Regions from separate parts of the Shinella yambaruensis genome, predicted to be linked through region 2. Evidence: riboswitches for the same ligand, from Rfam matches in the RefSeq annotation. Region 2 holds a riboswitch; the other holds the start of a gene.

Region 1 (4,702 bases), on a different replicon from region 2:
GCGCGAGGGAGGCGCACCGTGTGCGGCAAGATCGCGGAATCTCCAATCGCGACATGAAACCGTCTCCGGCGCCTGACGTTGTGATCGATTTTATCGATTAATAGAGGCAAGCCGTTGATCTTGTTTTAGTTCTCGCATCCCTGAATACTGATCAAAAGCCGGTATTTATGGGAAACGAACATGGTAACGACCGCGGAAGCCTTAATCGACAAAACTGCTGATTTCATCGACCGGCTTGTTGCCGGGCACCGGCCGGGCCATGGTCTCGCCCGCCCATTCTACCATGATCCGGAAATCTACCGGCGCGACATGGAGCGCATCTTCCGGCGCCACTGGCACTGCATCGCCCACGAGAGCGTCATCCCCGACGTGAACGACTTCGAGGTCTTCCGCATCGATACCGAGCAGGTCATCGTCACCCGCGCGCCGGATGGCTCGATCCATGCCATGCTCAATGTCTGCCGCCATCGCGGCGCGGAGGTCTGCACGAAGCCGAAGGGCAATGCGCGGGTCTTCGTCTGTCCCTATCACGCCTGGACCTATGGCAATGATGGCAGCCTGCGCGCCGCGCGCCTGATGCCGAAGGATTTCAGGCGGGAGGACCATGGGCTGAAGACGCTGCATGTCCGCGTCGTGGAAGGCCTGATCTTCATCTCCTTCGCCGAGGTGCCGCTGGCGTTTTCCGAGGTCGAGCACCTCCTGCATGCGACCTGTGGCCAGTATGGCTGGGGAAGCGCCAAGGTTGCCCACCGCGAAAGCTACCCGGTTGCCGCCAACTGGAAGCTCGCCGTCGAAAACTATGTCGAATGCTATCATTGCGGTCCCGCGCATCCCGAATATTCGCAGACCCATGCGCTGGAGCAGCCGCTGCACATGATCGAGGCGATGAATGCCGCGATGGAACAGCGCACCTGCGCTCTCGGCATCGAGGTCGGCTCGGGCAATCACTGGCAGACCTCGCGCGAAGGCCGCGAGGCGATCCACGCCTTCCGCTACGCGCTCTATGAGGGTGTGGAGAGCGGCAGCGAGGACGGTAGGGCGGTCGCGCCGCTGATGGGGCGCTTCACCGGTTTCGACGGCGGCGTCACCTCCATCCATCTCGGCGGCACGACCTTCCTCGTCTGCTATCCGGACCATGGCATGATCTACCGCTTCATTCCGAAGACGGCGGAAAGCTGCGAGATGGAACTGATCTGGCTCGTCGACGGCAAGGCGGAGGAAGGCAGGGACTACGACCTCGCGAAGCTGACTTGGCTCTGGAAGGTCACGACGGCGGAGGACAAGGCGATCATCGAGCATACGGCGCGCGGGGTGCAATCGCACTATTTCGTGCCCGGCCCTATCGCGCCGATGGAACACAACGAGCTGCGCTACATCGGCTGGTATCTCGACGAGATCAGCCGCCCCTGAGAATTTTGGCGCAGCCAGATAAATAAAGATATAAAGATTTCTTTATGTCTATTGACAATCCGTCCGTGATGGCGTGAAGTCGTCGCGTCGTGGTTCCCTGGGGCGGTGTGTCCGCTTCAGGGCTAAGAGGGAATCCGGTGCGCCGATCGTTCGGCAATGCCGGGGCTGCCCCCGCAACTGTGAGCGGCGAGCCGCTGTCCAGCAATGTCACTGAGGCGAGAGCCTTGGGAAGACGGACAGCGGCGATGACCCGTGAGCCAGGAGACCTGCCAAGACGAAATAACGTCCACGGGCGGGGTGTCCCGGTGGTTGCTGCACCTGCCCGACAAGACGGCGGGCCTGCACGCGTCCGCTTTACCCATGCCCCCAGAAACCAATGGGGTATGACAATGTCACATCAATCTCTTGCGACCGCTTCTCTGGGCTTTCCGCGCATCGGCCGCCACCGCGAGCTGAAGTTTGCGCTCGAAGCCTTCTGGTCCGGCAGGATCCCGGACACCGAACTTATCGAAACGGCGAAGACACTGCGTGCCGAACACTGGAAGCTTCAGCAGGAACACGGGATCACGCGGATCCCCTCCAACGATTTCTCCTTCTACGATCACGTTCTGGACACGGCCGTCATGGTCGGCGCCATTCCGCATGTTTATGGGTGGGACGGCGGGGAGGTGCCGCTGTCCCTCTATTTCGCCATGGCGCGCGGCAGCCAGGGCGACGGCCATGCGGATTGCGGCCACGCCCGTCACGGCCACGGGGTTCCGGCGCTGGAAATGACGAAGTGGTTCGACACCAACTACCACTACATGGTTCCGGAAGTCGCGGAAGACCAGGTCTTCAGGCTGACCACGCAGAAGCCCGTCGCTCACTTCCTGGAAGCCAAGGCCCTCGGCATCCACACGCGCCCGGTGGTGCTCGGCCCGGTCACGTTCCTCAAGCTCGCCAAGGCGCGGCCTTCGACCTTCAAGCCGCTCGACCTCCTGACGCGGCTGCTCCCGGTCTACGAAGAACTCTTCCGCCGCCTGGGCGCTGCGGGCGCCGACTGGGTGCAGGTTGACGAGCCGATCCTGGCGCTCGATCTGACGGAGGGCGAGCGCCATGCCTTCAAGCTGGCCTATGAGGCCCTGGCCAAGGCCGCGCCCGGCCTGAAGGTCATGCTGACGACCTATTTCGGCGCGCTTGCGGACAATCTCGATGCAGCGGCCGCGCTGCCGGTGGCCGGCCTGCACATCGATCTTGCCCGCGCGCCCGAACAGCTCGACGCGGTCGCAAGCGCCGTTCGCCCCGGGCAGGTCCTGTCGCTCGGCGTCGTTGACGGGCGCAACATCTGGCGGGCGGACCTTGCCGCCATTCTCGACCGGCTGGCCCCGCTCGTGGAAGGGCGCGGTGGTGAACTGGTGGAGGTCGCGGCCTCGTGCTCGCTCCTCCATGTCCCGATCGACCTTGAACTGGAAACGGCACTCGACCCCGACCTGAAGTCCTGGCTGTCCTTCGCCACGCAGAAGCTCGGCGAGCTCTCGACGCTCGGCAAGGGGCTTGCGCAGGGCAGGGATGCCGTCCGGCACGCCATCGACAGCGCCTCGCAGGCTATCGCCGCCCGTGCATCCTCGCCGAAAGTGACCGACCCGCTCGTGCAGGGGCGCATTGCCGGCATCGACGCCGGCATGAAGGCCCGCAAGCACGCCTTTGAGGCGCGCCGGCAGGTCCAGGCGGAAACGATCAAGCTGCCGCTCTTCCCGACCACGACGATCGGCTCGTTCCCGCAGACCGGCGACGTCCGCAAGGCCCGTTCCGCCCATGCCAGGGGCACGCTCAGTTACAAGGACTACGAAGCCTTCCTCCAGCAGGAAACGGCGGCGGCCATCCGCTGGCAGGAAGAGATCGGGCTCGACGTGCTTGTTCACGGCGAGTTCGAACGCAACGACATGGTGCAGTATTTCGGCGAGCAGCTTTCGGGCTTCGCCTTCACGCAGCATGCCTGGGTGCAAAGCTACGGTTCGCGTTACGTGCGCCCGCCGATCATCTTCGGCGACGTCTCGCGGCCGAACCCGATGACCGTGCGCTGGTGGCAATATTCCCAGTCGCTCACCGGCAAGCCGGTGAAGGGCATGCTGACCGGGCCGGTGACCATCCTCAACTGGTCGTTCGTGCGGGATGATATCCCCCGGAGCGTGACGTGCCGCCAGATCGCGCTCGCCATCCGCGATGAGGTCGTGGATTTGGAGAAGGCTGGTGCGAAGATGATCCAGATCGACGAGGCGGCTCTCCGGGAAGGCCTGCCGCTTCGCCACAAGGACTGGCAGCACTATCTGGATTGGGCGGTCGAGGCCTTCCGCCTTTGCTCCTCCGGGGTCTCCGACGAAACCCAGATCCACACCCACATGTGCTATTCGGAGTTCAACGACATCATCGCGGCGATCGCCGCCATGGATGCCGACGTCATCTCCATCGAGACCTCGCGTTCGAAGATGGAGCTGCTCGATGCCTTCAGGGACTTCCAGTATCCGAACGAAATCGGCCCGGGCGTCTACGACATCCACTCGCCGCGCGTGCCCGACGTGGAGGAGATGACCGATCTCCTGTCGCTTGCCCGGCGGCGTCTCGAGGATCGCCAGCTCTGGATCAATCCCGACTGCGGGCTCAAGACGCGCAAGTGGGAGGAGGTCAGGCCGGCGCTCGTCAACATGGTGGAGGCCGCGCGCCGCCTGCGGGGCGAAGACGGCTCGGCGGTGGCGGCGCAATGAAGCGTGCGCTTGAAGACACTGCGATGCCGGGAGCAATCCCGGCATCGCCCAGCCGTCTCGTCGATCTTGTCTTCCCGGGGGATACCAACCATCACGGAACGCTGTTCGGCGGCGCCGGGCTGGCGCTGATGGACCGCATCGCCTTCATCGCCGCGACCCGCCACGGGCGCGTGCCCTTCGTGACGGCATCCGTCGATCGCGTCGATTTCCAGGCCCCCGCACGCGTCGGTGAGCTGGTCGAGCTTGTGGCCCGCGTCTCGCGTGTCGGCCGCACCTCGATGACGGTGGAGGTGGAGATGGTCGCCGAAGGCCTCGTCAGCGGCGAACGGCGGCTGTGCACGCGCGGCAGCTTCAGCATGGTGGCGGTTCCGGAAGGCAGGACGCCGGGCTGGTGCCTGCCGCCGCTGGCGGACATGCGGGAGCCGCCCGGTCGCGGGACATGCACGAGCGATATCGTTTTCGCCGACTAGGCGAACAGTTCCGGCCGCATGTTCGGCGGCGAGGCACTCGCCGCCATGACCAAGGCCGCCTTCGTCGCCGCCACGCGCCAC
Region 2 (13,337 bases):
AACTACGACCGGGGCGAGGTGGTGGATGCCGGCGCGCTCGACCGGGCGCTCGCCTCCGGCCAGGTGCGCCACGCCGCCATCGACGCCGACCTCTTCAAGGATGCGTCAAGCGGCACGCTCAGCGGGCCGATGCTGCCCTATCTGACACTCGCTGCCCGGCATCCCGGAAAGCTCGAACTTCTGCCGCACGCCGCGGCCGATACGGACCACCCCTCGCGCGTCGCCGGCGCCTGCCAGGCCGTGGACCAGATTCTCGACGTCATCCGCTATCGTCGCGTCCGCAATCTCAAAGGGGACCTGCCGGAGGGCTATATCGACGCCGGGGCGAAGGTGCCGCACGGCATCGGCCGCGTGACGGCCGCGACGCTCGCCGCCGCCGTCGCCGATCCGCGGTTCTCCGAGCTGCACGGCGTCTCGCGCGAAATCTTCGATACGCTGGAGGCCATCGTCGAGGCGGTGGACGAGGGCATGACGCACCAGCCGGCGGCCGGCGACGTCACTGCGCTGACCCATCTGCTCCTGCGCCAGCGGCGGCTTCTCGAAGGGCTCGGGCTGGACGGGCCGGCGGAGGCCTGAGGCGGTTCGGGGAACTTTCGCCGCCACCGCCAGTTCCTTCCCTGACACGATCTTCAGGGAGTGACCGCCATGACCCACCAGCAAGACGAACGCGGCGATCCGCTGACCCGCACCCACGAGCCCGCCCGGAAGGACTACGCCGCGCGGGAAACCCGCCAGGGCGGGCTTGGCCGGCCGATGCTGAAAGTTCTCGGCATCAGCCTGGCGCTCGCCTTCCTCGTCTGGGGCGCGGTGGAGATCTGGGGTGAAAGCGCCGATCCAACGGTCGATACGGAACAGACGTCCTCCACTTCCAGCGGCACGCAGACCCCGACCCAGGATACGATCGACAACAGCGTTCCCGGAGGCGGCGAGACCGTTCCGACGGACCGCGATCCCAATCAGGATTCGGGAACGGGCGGCGACAGCCAGCGCGTGACGCCCGACGGCACGGGCAACTGACCGCGCCGAGGATCAGGTGGCCGGCGCATCCGCGTGTCGGCCATATCGCTTCATCACCGCGACCAGTTCGTCATGCCTGATGGCGTCGACGCGCAGACGGTCATGCGGCGTGCCGCCGCTATCCTTTGCCGCCAGCATGGCATTGACCACGGCCTCCTCCACGCTCTCCACCGTCGCCAGATAGACGGGGTCGAGATGTTCGTCATTGACCATGTCGAGGGCGAGCAGCGCCGGTGCGCTGTGCGCCATCGGCTGCGGATTGGCGGTGGAGAAGGCGAGGAAGATATCGCCGGAATTGTTGCCGCCGGGCGTGCCGTTGCGGCCGATCCCGATGGCGGCGCGGCGGGCGAGGCGCTTCAGCTGATGCGGGGCCATCGGCAGGTCCGTGGCGATGACGACGATGATCGAGCCGCGTTCCCTGAGCTGGCTTTGCGGCGTGTTGTCCTGGAGATGTTTTCCGACCGGCACGCCGCAGACCGTCAGCCAGTCGCGCTGCCCATGGTTGGCCTGCACCAGCGTGCCGATCGTATAGTCCTTGTCTCCGACCGTGACGAGGCGGGACGCAGTGCCGGTGCCGCCCTTGAAGCCATAGGCGATCATGCCCGTGCCGCCCCCGCAATTGCCCTCCGCGACGGGACCGGAGGAAAGGTTTTCCAGAGCTGCCCGGGCATCCGCTTCCGTCACCGGCATGCCGTTGATGTCGCTCAGCACGCCGTCATAGGTCTCGGCGACGACCGGCATCAGCCAGAGGAAATCGCCGACCTCGTAGGTCGAGGCGTAGCGCTCCAGCATCCAGCGGATCGTCGCGTGATGGGTGATGCCGACGCCGTGGGTGTTGGTGATCATCACGGGACCCAGAAACGTGCCGCCGTCCTCGATCCAGTGCGTGCCGGTCATCTCGCCGTTGCCGTTGAAGCGGTGCACGCCGGCATAGACGGGGACGGGCGTTGCGCTCTCGCTATGGGGCAGGATGGCGGTGACGCCGGTGCGCACCGGGAGCTTGCGGCCGGGGCGCGGGGCTTCCTCGACAATGGTGCGGAAGCCGACGGCGACGCCCTCGACATCGGTGATGGCGTTGAACGGGCCGGTGCGGCCGGTGAAGGGCAGGCCGAGGGCGCGGGCGCGGGGTTTTGCGGTATGGGTCATGGTCATTTCTGCCGGGAGCGGAGATAGAGGCCGAGCGAGGCGACGACGAAGGAGAAGGTCAGCATCATCACGGCGATGGCGTTGATCTCCGGCTTGATGCCGCGCCGGAGCATGGCGAAGATGAACATCGGCAGGGTCGTGACATCGACGCCGGCGATGAAATAGGTGATGACGAGGTCGTCCATCGAGATGATGAAGGCGAGCAGCGCGCCGCCGACGATGCCGGGCAGGAGCTGCGGAAACACCACCTTGCGGAAGGTCGTCCATTCGTTCGCGCCGAGATCGGCCGAGGCGTGCTCCAGCGTGCGGTCCATGCCGGCGAGCCGGGCGGAGACGACGATGAAGACGTAGGAGATCAGGAAGGTGCACTGGCCGATGATGATCGTCTTCATGCCGAGATTGACGCCGGCATTGACGAAGAAGATCAGGAGCGCGATGCCGAGCACGATATCCGGCATCAGCATCGGCATGAACATGACGGTGCGGTAGAAGCGCCGCCCGAAGAAATCGAAGCGGTAGAGGGCGATGGCGATCGCCGTGCCGAGCACGGTGGCGATGGTCGTGGTGGAGGCGGCGATCATCAGGCTGTTCCAGACGGCCTGAACCAGTTGGTCGGTGGATTCGATATAGAGCGCGTTTTCCGAGACCGTCGTCTTGAAGCCGAGGACCTGGGCGTACCATTCGGTGGTGAAACCGGTCCAGGTCATCATGTTGATCGGGTTGGAATTGAACGAATAGACCGCGATCAGCGCCAGCGGAATATAGATGAAGGCGAAGAAGAGGGCGGTGTAGGCGATCAGGCTGCCGCGGGCGAGGGAGGCGAAGATCTTCATCGAAAAACCTCCTCAACGCCCGGTCGCGGCATCGATGCCGCGGCGGCCGGACACGATGACATAGACGAAGAGCAGGACGAGCATCACGCTCATCACCATCATCGCGAGCGCCGAGCCGAAGGGCCAGTTGCGCGCGGCGAGGAACTGCTGCTCGATGAGATTGCCGAGCATCATCACCTTCGCCCCACCCAGAATGGCCGGCACGACGAAATTGCCAAGCGCCGGGATGAAGACGATCACCGCCCCGCCGGCGATGCCGGGTGCCGTCAGCGGCAGGATGATGCGCAGGAAGGTGCGGATCGGCCCCGCGCCGAGATCGAGCGAGGCGCGCACCAGCGTCCAGTCGAGCTTTTCGACGCTGGCATAGACCGGCATGAACATGAAGGGGATGAAGACATAGACCATGCCGAGCACGATCGCCCCGTCCGTATAGATCAGCTCCAGCGGCCGGGCGACGACGCCGGTGTTCAGCAGGACCGAATTGACGAGGCCGGTCTGGCGCAGGATCAGCACCCAGATGAACAGCCGCACGATGAGGCTGGTGAAGAAGGGTAGGGTGATGAGGAACAGGCAGAAATTCTTCCAGCGCTCGGAAAGCCGGCTGATGCAGAAGGCGGCCGGGTAGCAGACGAGGAGGGTGGCGACCACCGTCAGCGCGGCGATCTTCAGCGAACGCAGGAAGATGGCGATATAGACCGGATCGAAATCCTCGAACATCGGATCGGCAAAGCCGAGGATGCGGCCGTAATTGTGCGGATACCAGGTCCATTCCACGCCGCCATAGAGGCCGGGGGCGAGAAAACTCGTCACGATCATGATGGCGAGAGGGCCTAGGAAGAAGACGGCGAGGAACAGCGAGACCGGTCCGAGCAGCAGGCCGAGCTGGGCGCGGCGGCGAAAGGCGATCGACGACATGTCAGGCGGCCTCCGCCGGGATGAGATGGACCGCCGCGGGATCGTAGGCAAGGCGGGCGCGGCGCGATTGCTCGATCTCGCCGACGAGGCTGCGGCGCGCCGCCGGGATTTCCGCGATGACGCGCCGGCCGGTCGCCGTGCGGCCGAAAAGCTCGAAGGTCGAGCCGACGAAGACGATCTGTTCGAGGTCGACGTCGAGGCTCGGGGCGGTTTCCCCCTGCTGCGCGAGGAAGAATTGTTCGGGGCGGATGAGGGCGGTCGCCGCGCCGCTTGCGCCGGGTTTCGCATGGGCGATGGACAGGCCGTCGCCGGTCACGAGCCGCGCGCCCTCCGCCCGGCCCTCGAAGAGATTGCTCGCGCCGACGAAGGTGGCGACGAAACTGTTCTTCGGCTGGTCGTAGATGGCGCGGGGCGTATCGAGCTGCTGGATGCGGCCGCCCGAAAGGACGGCGACGCGGTCCGACATGGTCAGCGCCTCCTGCTGGTCGTGCGTGACGAAGATGAAGGAGATGCCGAGCTCGTGCTGGAGCGTCTTCAGCTCGATCTGCATGGCCTGGCGCAGGTTCTTGTCGAGGGCGGAGAGCGGTTCGTCGAGCAAAAGCAGCTTCGGGCGGGCGATGATGGCCCGGGCGAGCGCCACGCGCTGCTGCTGGCCGCCGGAAAGCTGGCGCGGCTTGCGGCCCTCCATGCCGTCGAGGCCGACCATGCGCAACGCTTCGGCGACGCGCTTGGCCCGCTCCGGCCGCGCGATCCCCGCCACTTCCAGCGCATAGCCGGTGTTTTCGCCCACGGTCATATGGGGAAAGAGGGCGTAGTTCTGGAACACCGTATTGACCGGGCGGCGATAGGGCGGGCGGTCCGTCATGTCCTCGCCGTCGATCAGGATGCGGCCGGAATCGAGCTCCACGAAGCCGCTGATCGCCTGGAGGAGGGTGGTCTTGCCGCAGCCGGACGGGCCCAGCAGCGTCAGGAATTCATTGCGGCGCACGGTAAGGTCGATCGCGTCGAGCGCCGTCACCGTCTGTCCTTCGGGCGTGCCGAAGGCTTTCGCCGCCTTTTCCAGGCGGACTATCGAATCTCGCATCGTCGTTCCCCAAAATGTTATTAAAATAACGCTTGTGCGATTTCGATAGTTGGATACCATTTAGCCATCCAAGTCAACGGCCGAAAGAAGCCGGGACGGGAACATCCGGTGCAAAGGAAAGCACCGGGGCCACGACGGGCCAAACCATCAGAGGAGATCATTCGATGACGAAGTCTTATCGCGCCGGCGCATCCGGCCTTGGGGCATGGACGCGCCGCACCGCCCTCTCGCTCGCCGCCCTCGTGGCGACGGCGGGCATGGCAAGCGCCGCCGAACTCAACATCTACAACTGGGGCGAATACATCAATCCGGAGGTTCTGAAGAAGTTCGAGGAGGAGACCCAGATCAAGGTCAACCTCTCGACCTATTCCTCCAACGAGGAAATGCTGGCGAAGATTCAGGGCGGCGCGACGGGCTACGATATCGTCTTCCCCTCCGTGCACATGCACGACATCATGGCCAAGCTCGAGCTTCTGGAAAAGACCGACATCAACACGTTCGAGGGCTTCAAGAACATCGATCCCGCCTTCCTGCGCGCGAAAAGCGACCCGAAGGGCGAATATTGCCTGCCCTATGCCTGGGGCTCGGTCGGCATCTTCTATAACCGCACGATCCTCGGCAAGGACGTCACGGGCTGGAAGGACCTGATCGAGACGGTGAAGGCCAAGGGGCTGAAATTCACCCTGCTCGACGACATGCGCGAGGTGCTGGCGGTCGGCCTCATGCTGAACGGCCACAAGATCAACTCCACCGATCCGGCGGAATTGCAGCAGGCCGCCGAGACGATCATCGCCATGAAACCCCATGTCGCGGCCTTCACCTATGACACGCGGCCGATGGTGCAATCCGGCGACGTCGCGGCCGGCCACTTCTTCGTCGGCGCGATGGTCGACGTCTTCGGCGACGAGAAGGACCTCGGCTATGTGATCCCCGAGGAGGGCGCGACCATGTACCAGGAGGACGTCTGCGTCTTGAAGACGGCTCCCAACAAGGAGAACGCCATCAAGTTCCTGCAGTTCTACACCCGCCCGGAAATCGCCGCGCTCAACGTCGCGCAGCAGACCAATGGCACGGCCAACGTGCCGGCGCGGGAATTGACCCCGGAAAAGATCAAAAATAGCAAGGAAATCAACCCGCCGGCCGAGACGATGGCGCGTCTCCAGATCTTCGAGGACCTGGGCCCGGCGCTGCGCCAGCTCGACCGCGTCTGGACGCGCATCAAGACGGCGCAGTGAACGCGCGCGATCCCCGCCCGTCTTTCGGCGGGCGGGAGTTTGGAGAAGGGGGCGACGTGTCGAAACGCATTCTGAAGCTCGTTCAGTCCGACGACCTCCGGCGCTCCAAATCCGACAGGCTGATCGCCCACTATATCGAGCGCAACATCGCCGAATTGCCCTTCGAGACGGCGCGCTCCATCGCCCAGCGCCTCCAGGTCTCGCCGATGACCATCGGGCGCTATCTCCGCCGCATGGGCTTCGACGGGCTCGACGAACTGAAGAGCGAACTGCGCCGCGGCGGCTCCAACCCGGCCTGGGAGGTCAAGGGGCCGGTCGCCTCGCTGGAGCAGGACCGCAAGGAGGGAAAGCTTCTTGCCGGCCTCATCCAGCAGCAGATCGACAATCTCGGCCAGATCTACGCCATCACCAGCGCGCCGGAATGGCAGCAGACGATCGACGCGCTGATCGGCGCAACGGAAGTCTATGTCGCCGCCTATCAGAACGTGCGCGGCATCGCCCAGTATTTCGCCAGCCAGCTTTCCTATACGCGCCCGCGCGTGCAGTTCGTCGACGGCCTCAACGGCACCTATGCGGAACTGCTTGACGGCTCCGTCGAGGGACGGCTGCTCTTCCTGCATGACGTGCGCCGCTTTGCCGCCAAGGCGCGGCCGCTCGCGCTGGAGGCGCGGCGGGCCGGCGTGAAGGTCGTTCTGCTTACCGACGAGTTCTGCCCCTGGGGGCCGGAGGTCTCCGACATCTGCCTCATCGTGCCCGGTTCGCACGGGCCGCTCTGGGACGGCGCGGCCACCATGACCGCCGTCATGGACCTCATGCTCAGCAACATCATCGTCCTGAAGGGCGACGAGGTGAGCGAGCGCGTCGACACGCTCACCCGCCTCCAGGATGTCTTCGGGGATTTCGAGAGCTGAGCGCCTTGACGCTGCCGAGCACGGCGGACTAAGGATGGGGAGACGGTTCCCCGAAGGATGACTCCCAGGGGATTAATAGGGAACACGGTGCGGACGGCCCAACAGGGACCCATTCCGTGGCTGCCCCCGCAACTGTAGGCGGATTGCCGCCTGTCCTTAGGACGCGTCTTCGCGTCATGCCACTGCGGTTTCCCCGCGGGAAGGCAGACAGGCAGCAGATATCCGTGAGCCAGGAGACCTGCCGTCGTCGAGCCAATTTCCAAGTCACGGGCGGGGATGCCCGGAACAGGAGACCCTATGACGACCCTGGCTGCCGGCGACGGCGGAATCCCATTCGTTTTCTCCCGACCGCAATCGACCCGCCTTTGTCGGCGCGTCGGCTGAGCCCGCACGCTTTCACTCATCCGGGAGACACCCATGACCACTCTGCCTGCGGCCGCACGCGCCGCAACCTTCATTTCCGCGCTGGCCGGCGCCGCCGTGCTCGTCCTGTCCTCGGGCGCCGTGCGGGCGGCCGCGACGCAATATCCGCTGACGCTGGAAAACTGCGGCCGCAGCGTGACGTTCGAAAAGGCGCCGGAGCGCGCCGTCTCGCTCGGCCAAAGCACGACGGAAATCCTCTACCTGCTCGGCGTCGGCGAGCGCATGGTCGGCACGGCCGTCTGGATCGGTCCGGTTCTGGCCGGTTACGAGGATGTCAACGCCAAGGTCGAGCGCCTTGCCGACAACGACCCGAGCTTCGAGAGCGTCGTTGCCAAGAAACCGGACCTCGTGACGGCGCAGTTCCAGTGGCATGTCGGCCCGGAGGGCATCGTCGCGACGCCGGAACAGTTCGAGGAGCTGAACATCCCGGTCTATACCTCGCCCGCCGATTGCGTCGGCAAGGACAATTCCGGCGGCGGCGACGGCGTGCGCAAGACCGTCTTCACCATGGACCTGATCTACAAGGAAATCAGCGAGCTGGCGCAGATTTTCGATGTTCAGGAACAAGGTGAGAAGGTCATCGCCGACCTCAAGGCCCGCGAGGCGGCGGCGCGCCAGAAGATCGCCTCGGCGGACGGCAAGCTCTCCGCCGTCTTCTGGTTCTCCAGCGCCGAACTCGACATCGACCCCTATGTCGCCGGCCGCAACGGCGCGCCGGGCTACATCCTGTCGGCGCTCGGCATCCGGAATGTCATCGAGAGCGACGAGGAATGGCCGACGGTCGGCTGGGAAACCATCGCCAAGGCCGATCCGACGATCATCGTCGCCGGCAAGATGGAGCGCCGCCGCTTCCCGGCCGACGATGTCGCCGTCAAGCACCAGTTCCTGAAGTCGGATCCGGTCGCCAGCCTCATGCCGGCCGTCAAGAACGGCCATGTCGTCGACATGGACGCCCAGGCGATGAACCCGACGATCCGCACGATCGAAGGCATCGAGGTGCTCGCCGACGCCGTCGAGAAGGCTGGCCTCGCAAAGTGACGGCCGATCGCCCCATCCTGCTTCGTGCGGGTGCCGCCTTCGCGGCGCTCGTGCTGCTCGCCGCCGCGCTCGGGGTGGGCGCGGCGGTGGGCGAGACGGCCATTCCGCTCGATATCGTGGCGAAGACCCTGGCGAACCGCCTGTGGCAGGCGGGCTATGCGCTTGAGCCGATCGACGAGGGCATCGTCTGGAACTACCGGCTGAGCCGCGCGATCGTCGCCGCCTGCTGCGGCTCGGCCTTGGCGCTTTCCGGCGTCATCCTGCAATCGCTGCTGCGCAATGCGCTGGCCGATCCCTACATCCTCGGCATTTCCGCCGGCGCCTCGACAGGGGCGGTGAGCATCGCGATCCTCGGCTTCGGCGCCGGTCTCCTGACGCTGCCGATCGGGGCCTTCATCGGCGCGCTCATCGCCTTCGGCTTCGTCAGCGCGCTCGCCGTGCGCGCCGGCCGCGGCACGGGCGCGATCATCCTGGCGGGCGTCGCCGGGTCGCAGCTCTTCAACGCGCTCACCTCCTTCATCGTCACCAAGGCGGCCAATGCCGAGCAGGCGCGCGCCATCATGTTCTGGCTGCTCGGCAACCTTTCCGGCGTGCGCTGGCCGGATGTCGGGCTGGCCGTGCCGGTCGCGCTTTTCGGCCTTCTCGTCTGCCTCTGGCATGCCCGCGCGCTCGATGCCTTCACGTTCGGCACGGAATCGGCGGCCTCGCTCGGCATTCCGGTGCGCCGCGTCTATGTCGTGCTGATCGCCGTTTCCGCCGTCATGACCGCCAGCATGGTCAGCATGGTCGGCTCGATTGGCTTCGTCGGCCTCGTCATTCCCCATGTCGCGCGCATGCTCGTCGGCGTCCGGCACGGGCTGCTGCTGCCCGCCTCGGCGCTGATCGGCGCCATCTTCATGATCGCCGCGGACGTGCTGTCGCGCATCATCATCCCCGGCCAGGTGCTGCCCATCGGCGTCATCACCGCCCTGTTCGGCGCACCGGCCTTCGCGCTCATCCTCAGCCAGAGGAGATCGGCCCTGTGACGCTCTCGGCAAAAGGCCTTTCCTGGTCGGCCGGCGGCACGACCATCCTGTCGGATGTCTCGCTCGACGTGCACCCTGGCGAGTTCCTGGGCATCATCGGCCCGAACGGCTCCGGCAAGACCAGCCTGATGGCGCTGATGGCCGGTATCCGCAGGCCGCAGGCCGGCGCGGTGACGCTCGACGGCAAACCGCTTTCCGCCCATGGCCGGCAGGCGATCGCCCGCCGCATCGCCTTCGTCGAGCAGCAGGCCGAGACCACCGAGCGCATCACCGCGCGCCAGGCCGTCAAACTCGGCCGCACGCCCCATCTCGGCGCGCTGACGCCCTGGTCGCGGGCGGACGACGCCATCGTCGACCGGGCGCTGGAGGAGGTCGACATGGCGCACTTTTCCCGCCGGCTCTGGCACACGCTCTCCGGCGGCGAGCGCCAGCGGCTGCATATCGCCCGCGCGCTCGCCCAGCAGGCGCCGATCCTCCTTCTCGACGAGCCGACAAACCACCTCGACATCGGCCATCAGATCAGCCTGCTCCAGCTGGTGCGCGAGCAGGATTTGACCGTCGTCGCCGCGCTGCACGATCTCAACCACGCCGCCATGTTCTGCGATCGCATCGCCGTCATGCAGGGCGGCCGCATCGTCGCGCTCGGCACGCCCGCCAAGGTGCTGGAACCGCAGCGCCTCGCCGACGTCTTCGGCGTCACCGTCGATGTCGAACGCGACAGCGCCGGCGGCTGCTTCATCCGCTATCGCCGGCCGGAACCGCGGCCCGCCAAACTCAAGCTCGTTGCAGAGGCATGATGAAAACCCGTTTCCTCCTCGCTGCGGCCTTCGCCGCTTTCCTCCATGCCGCTCCCGCCGCCGCCGAAACGTTTCGCGTCGAGATGCGCAATCGCGGCGAACGGGGCTCCATGGTCTTCGAGCCGGATTTCCTGGCGATCAAGCCGGGCGACAGCGTCAAGTTCATCGCCACTCACAAGAGCCACAATGCCGCGAGTATCGAGGGCATGGTTCCCGAGGGCTATGCGGGCTTCAAGGGCAAGATCAACGAGGAGATCGAGGTGACCTTCGACCAGCCGGGTTACTACGGCATCAAATGCTCGCCGCATTTCGGCATGGGCATGGTCATGCTGGTCAAGGTCGGTGAAGCGGAGCTGACGGAGGCGATCCGCAAGGTCGAGGTGCCGGCCCGCGCTCGGCCGCGCTTCGATGACATCTTTGCCCGCATCGATGCCGGCGAGGGGCGGTGATGCACGGCCCCCGCGCCAACAGCCACCTCAAGGAGGACATTCGCGACTACTGGTCGCGGCGCTCCGAAACATTCGACCTTGCCTTCGGCCATCGTATTCCCGACGGGCCGGAATTCGACGCCTGGGCGGCGGCGATCCGCGAAAACCTCGGTCCTGAACCGCGCCGCGTGCTGGAGCTTGCTTGCGGCACGGGGGAGGTGACGCGTCTCCTTCTCTCCCTCGGCCATGAGGTGACGGCGCTCGATTTCTCCGAGGCGATGCTGGCGGTGGCGCGGAAAAAACATGCCGGGGCGAGGGGGCTTCGCTTCCTGCTCGCCGATGCGGAAAATCCGATGGAGCCGGACGAGAGCTACGATGCGATCGTCTGCCGCCATCTCGTCTGGACGCTGACGACGCCGGCCGAGGCCTTTGCGGAATGGCACCGCATGCTGAAGCCCGGCGGCACGCTTCTGTTCTTCGACGGCGACTGGGCCGCGCCGACCCGGCTCGGCCGGCTGGCGAGCCGGGCCATCGCCGTCATCGACAGGGTCGTCGGCGCCGATCCCCACTATGACGGGGCGATGAGCGCGCGCCATGCCGACATCATGGAGCGGCTGCCCTTCGGCGAGGGGTTGACCGTCGAGCGCGTGCTGCCGCTGCTGGCGGCGGCAGGATTCCGCGACATGACGATCGGCTCGCATGCGCCCATCGCAAAGGCCCAGCGCCGCACGGCGGACCTGCGCAACAGGCTGCGCACGCTGCTTTACCGCCGTTTCATCCTTTGCTGCCGGAAGCAGCCGCGTCCGGTTCCGGCTCCACCGTCAGCTTGACCCGGTCGGCGGCAAAGCGCGTGCGCGAGAACTGGATCGGAACGCCGTCGAGGTCGGTGTTGACCGCCGTCGCCACGAGGATGATCGCGCCGGGCGAGAGCTTCAGGTGGCGGATGTCGTCGCCTTCGGCATGGACGGCGGATATCTCGGTCGATCGGCGCACATAGTCGGACACGCCGAGCTCCTGGAAGGAGGCGGTGATGGAGCGCGTCCTGTTGTAGGCCGCGTCGATCCCGGTAAAGCGATCGGCCGGGAAATAGTGCGTCCCGCAGGAGACCGGGCGCCTGTCGGCGCTGTTCACCGTTTCAAGCCGCACGCAGGGGGCGCCGGGCGCAAGGCCGAGCGCCGCGGCGACGGCGGCGGGCGCGGCCTCCGTTGCGGCCGCGAGCAGCCGGCCTTCCAGATTGCGCGTCTGGTTGCCGAGGCCCTGCGAGAAGCGGGTGCGGCGGGAAATCGGGAAGCGCAGCCGGTCGCGCCGTTCGATGCGCGTGCCGATGCCCTGGATCGGCCGGACGATGCCCTCTTCCGCAAGCGCCGCCATGGCGCTGCGCACCGTGTGCCGGTTCACGCCGAAGCGGGCGGCCAGCGCCATTTCCGGCGGCATCATGCCGGTCTCGTCGAAGTCGCCATTGTTGATCGCCAGGCGCATGAGATCCGCGATCTGCCGCCAGAGCGCCACGCCCGATTGCCGTTCCACCATTTCCGCCCCCGCGAAACCCCTTGTCACATCACACTGTCACACCCTTGTCATTCCCGCCGATTAAGACGAAACTCAAGATGTTCGGTTGTCTAGATTAATAGACATTTGGAGATGAGGCAATGGCATCCATTCAGAAATCCGCCGAGACCGCCGAGGCGGGTGAACGGCAGACGGCGATGAGCCTGCTCGCGAAGGCGAGCCGGGCCGAATTGCAGGCGGCGTTCGACGCGCTCGACGACAAGCCGGCCGCCCAGCCCGTGCGCGGCCCGGAAACGGGGCTCGTCATGGTGCGCGGACGCATCGGCGGCGGTGGCGCGCCGTTCAATCTCGGCGAAGCGACGGTGACCCGCGCAAGCGTCCGCCTCGACGACGGCACGGTCGGCCACGGCCAGGCGCTCGGCACGGATGGCACGAAAGCGCGGCTCGCGGCGATCTTCGATGCGCTCTTCCAGCAGCCGGCCCGCAGGGCCGAGGTGGCGGCGCTGCTTGACGCCGTCGCCGCGCGCATCGCCGGCGAGGATGCGGAAAAGGCACGCCAGACGGCCGCCACGCGCGTCGATTTCTTCACCATGGTTCGCGGAGAGGACTGATGACATTGGATACGCTCGCCTTTGCCGGCGGTTTCAAGGAGCCGGTGTTCGAGGCGCAGGCCGCCTTCCGCACGCTGATGGACTGCATGGCCCGGCCGGGCACGATCGGCCGCATCGATGCGACCGTCGTGCCGCCCGCGCCGCTGAATGCGACGGCCGGCGCCATCGCGCTGACGCTCTGCGACCACGATACCGCCGTCTGGCTCACCCCGGCGCTTTCCCGTTCGGCGCTGCCGGGCTGGCTCGCCTTCAATGCCGGCGCGCCGGTGACCGAAGAGCGGCAGAACGCACGCTTCGCCTTCGTGGAAAAGGACGCCATGCTGCCCAATCCCAGCCTCTTCGCCCAGGGCACGCAGGAATATCCG

What was found. Region 2 has a riboswitch for cobalamin ahead of WMC41_RS25285 (ABC transporter substrate-binding protein). Riboswitches for the same ligand answer to the same signal wherever they lie in the genome.
Region 1: linked by a shared signal. The riboswitch ahead of metE (5-methyltetrahydropteroyltriglutamate--homocysteine S-methyltransferase) and the one ahead of WMC41_RS25285 (ABC transporter substrate-binding protein) in region 2 are both predicted to bind cobalamin.

What each region holds. Positions count from the first base shown of each region.
Region 1 covers NZ_CP150640.1:416,451-421,152, reverse strand. Annotated here, with positions in the region: gene WMC41_RS27795 (aromatic ring-hydroxylating oxygenase subunit alpha) at 181-1,410, shown strand; cobalamin riboswitch at 1,484-1,698, shown strand; gene metE (5-methyltetrahydropteroyltriglutamate--homocysteine S-methyltransferase) at 1,800-4,151, shown strand; gene WMC41_RS27785 (acyl-CoA thioesterase) at 4,175-4,621, shown strand; gene WMC41_RS27780 (acyl-CoA thioesterase) at 4,640-4,702, shown strand, end outside.
Region 2 covers NZ_CP150639.1:617,408-630,744, forward strand. Annotated here, with positions in the region: partial or broken gene WMC41_RS25245 (NAD(P)-dependent oxidoreductase) at 1-576, shown strand, start outside; gene WMC41_RS25250 (hypothetical protein) at 646-1,017, shown strand; gene WMC41_RS25255 (P1 family peptidase) at 1,030-2,169, opposite strand; gene WMC41_RS25260 (ABC transporter permease) at 2,166-2,996, opposite strand; gene WMC41_RS25265 (ABC transporter permease) at 3,009-3,911, opposite strand; gene WMC41_RS25270 (ABC transporter ATP-binding protein) at 3,913-4,995, opposite strand; gene WMC41_RS25275 (polyamine ABC transporter substrate-binding protein) at 5,160-6,230, shown strand; gene WMC41_RS25280 (MurR/RpiR family transcriptional regulator) at 6,287-7,141, shown strand; cobalamin riboswitch at 7,168-7,401, shown strand; gene WMC41_RS25285 (ABC transporter substrate-binding protein) at 7,559-8,602, shown strand; gene WMC41_RS25290 (FecCD family ABC transporter permease) at 8,599-9,627, shown strand; gene WMC41_RS25295 (ABC transporter ATP-binding protein) at 9,624-10,424, shown strand; gene WMC41_RS25300 (pseudoazurin) at 10,421-10,873, shown strand; gene WMC41_RS25305 (class I SAM-dependent methyltransferase) at 10,873-11,682, shown strand; gene phnF (phosphonate metabolism transcriptional regulator PhnF) at 11,627-12,382, opposite strand; gene phnG (phosphonate C-P lyase system protein PhnG) at 12,502-12,972, shown strand; gene phnH (phosphonate C-P lyase system protein PhnH) at 12,972-13,337, shown strand, end outside.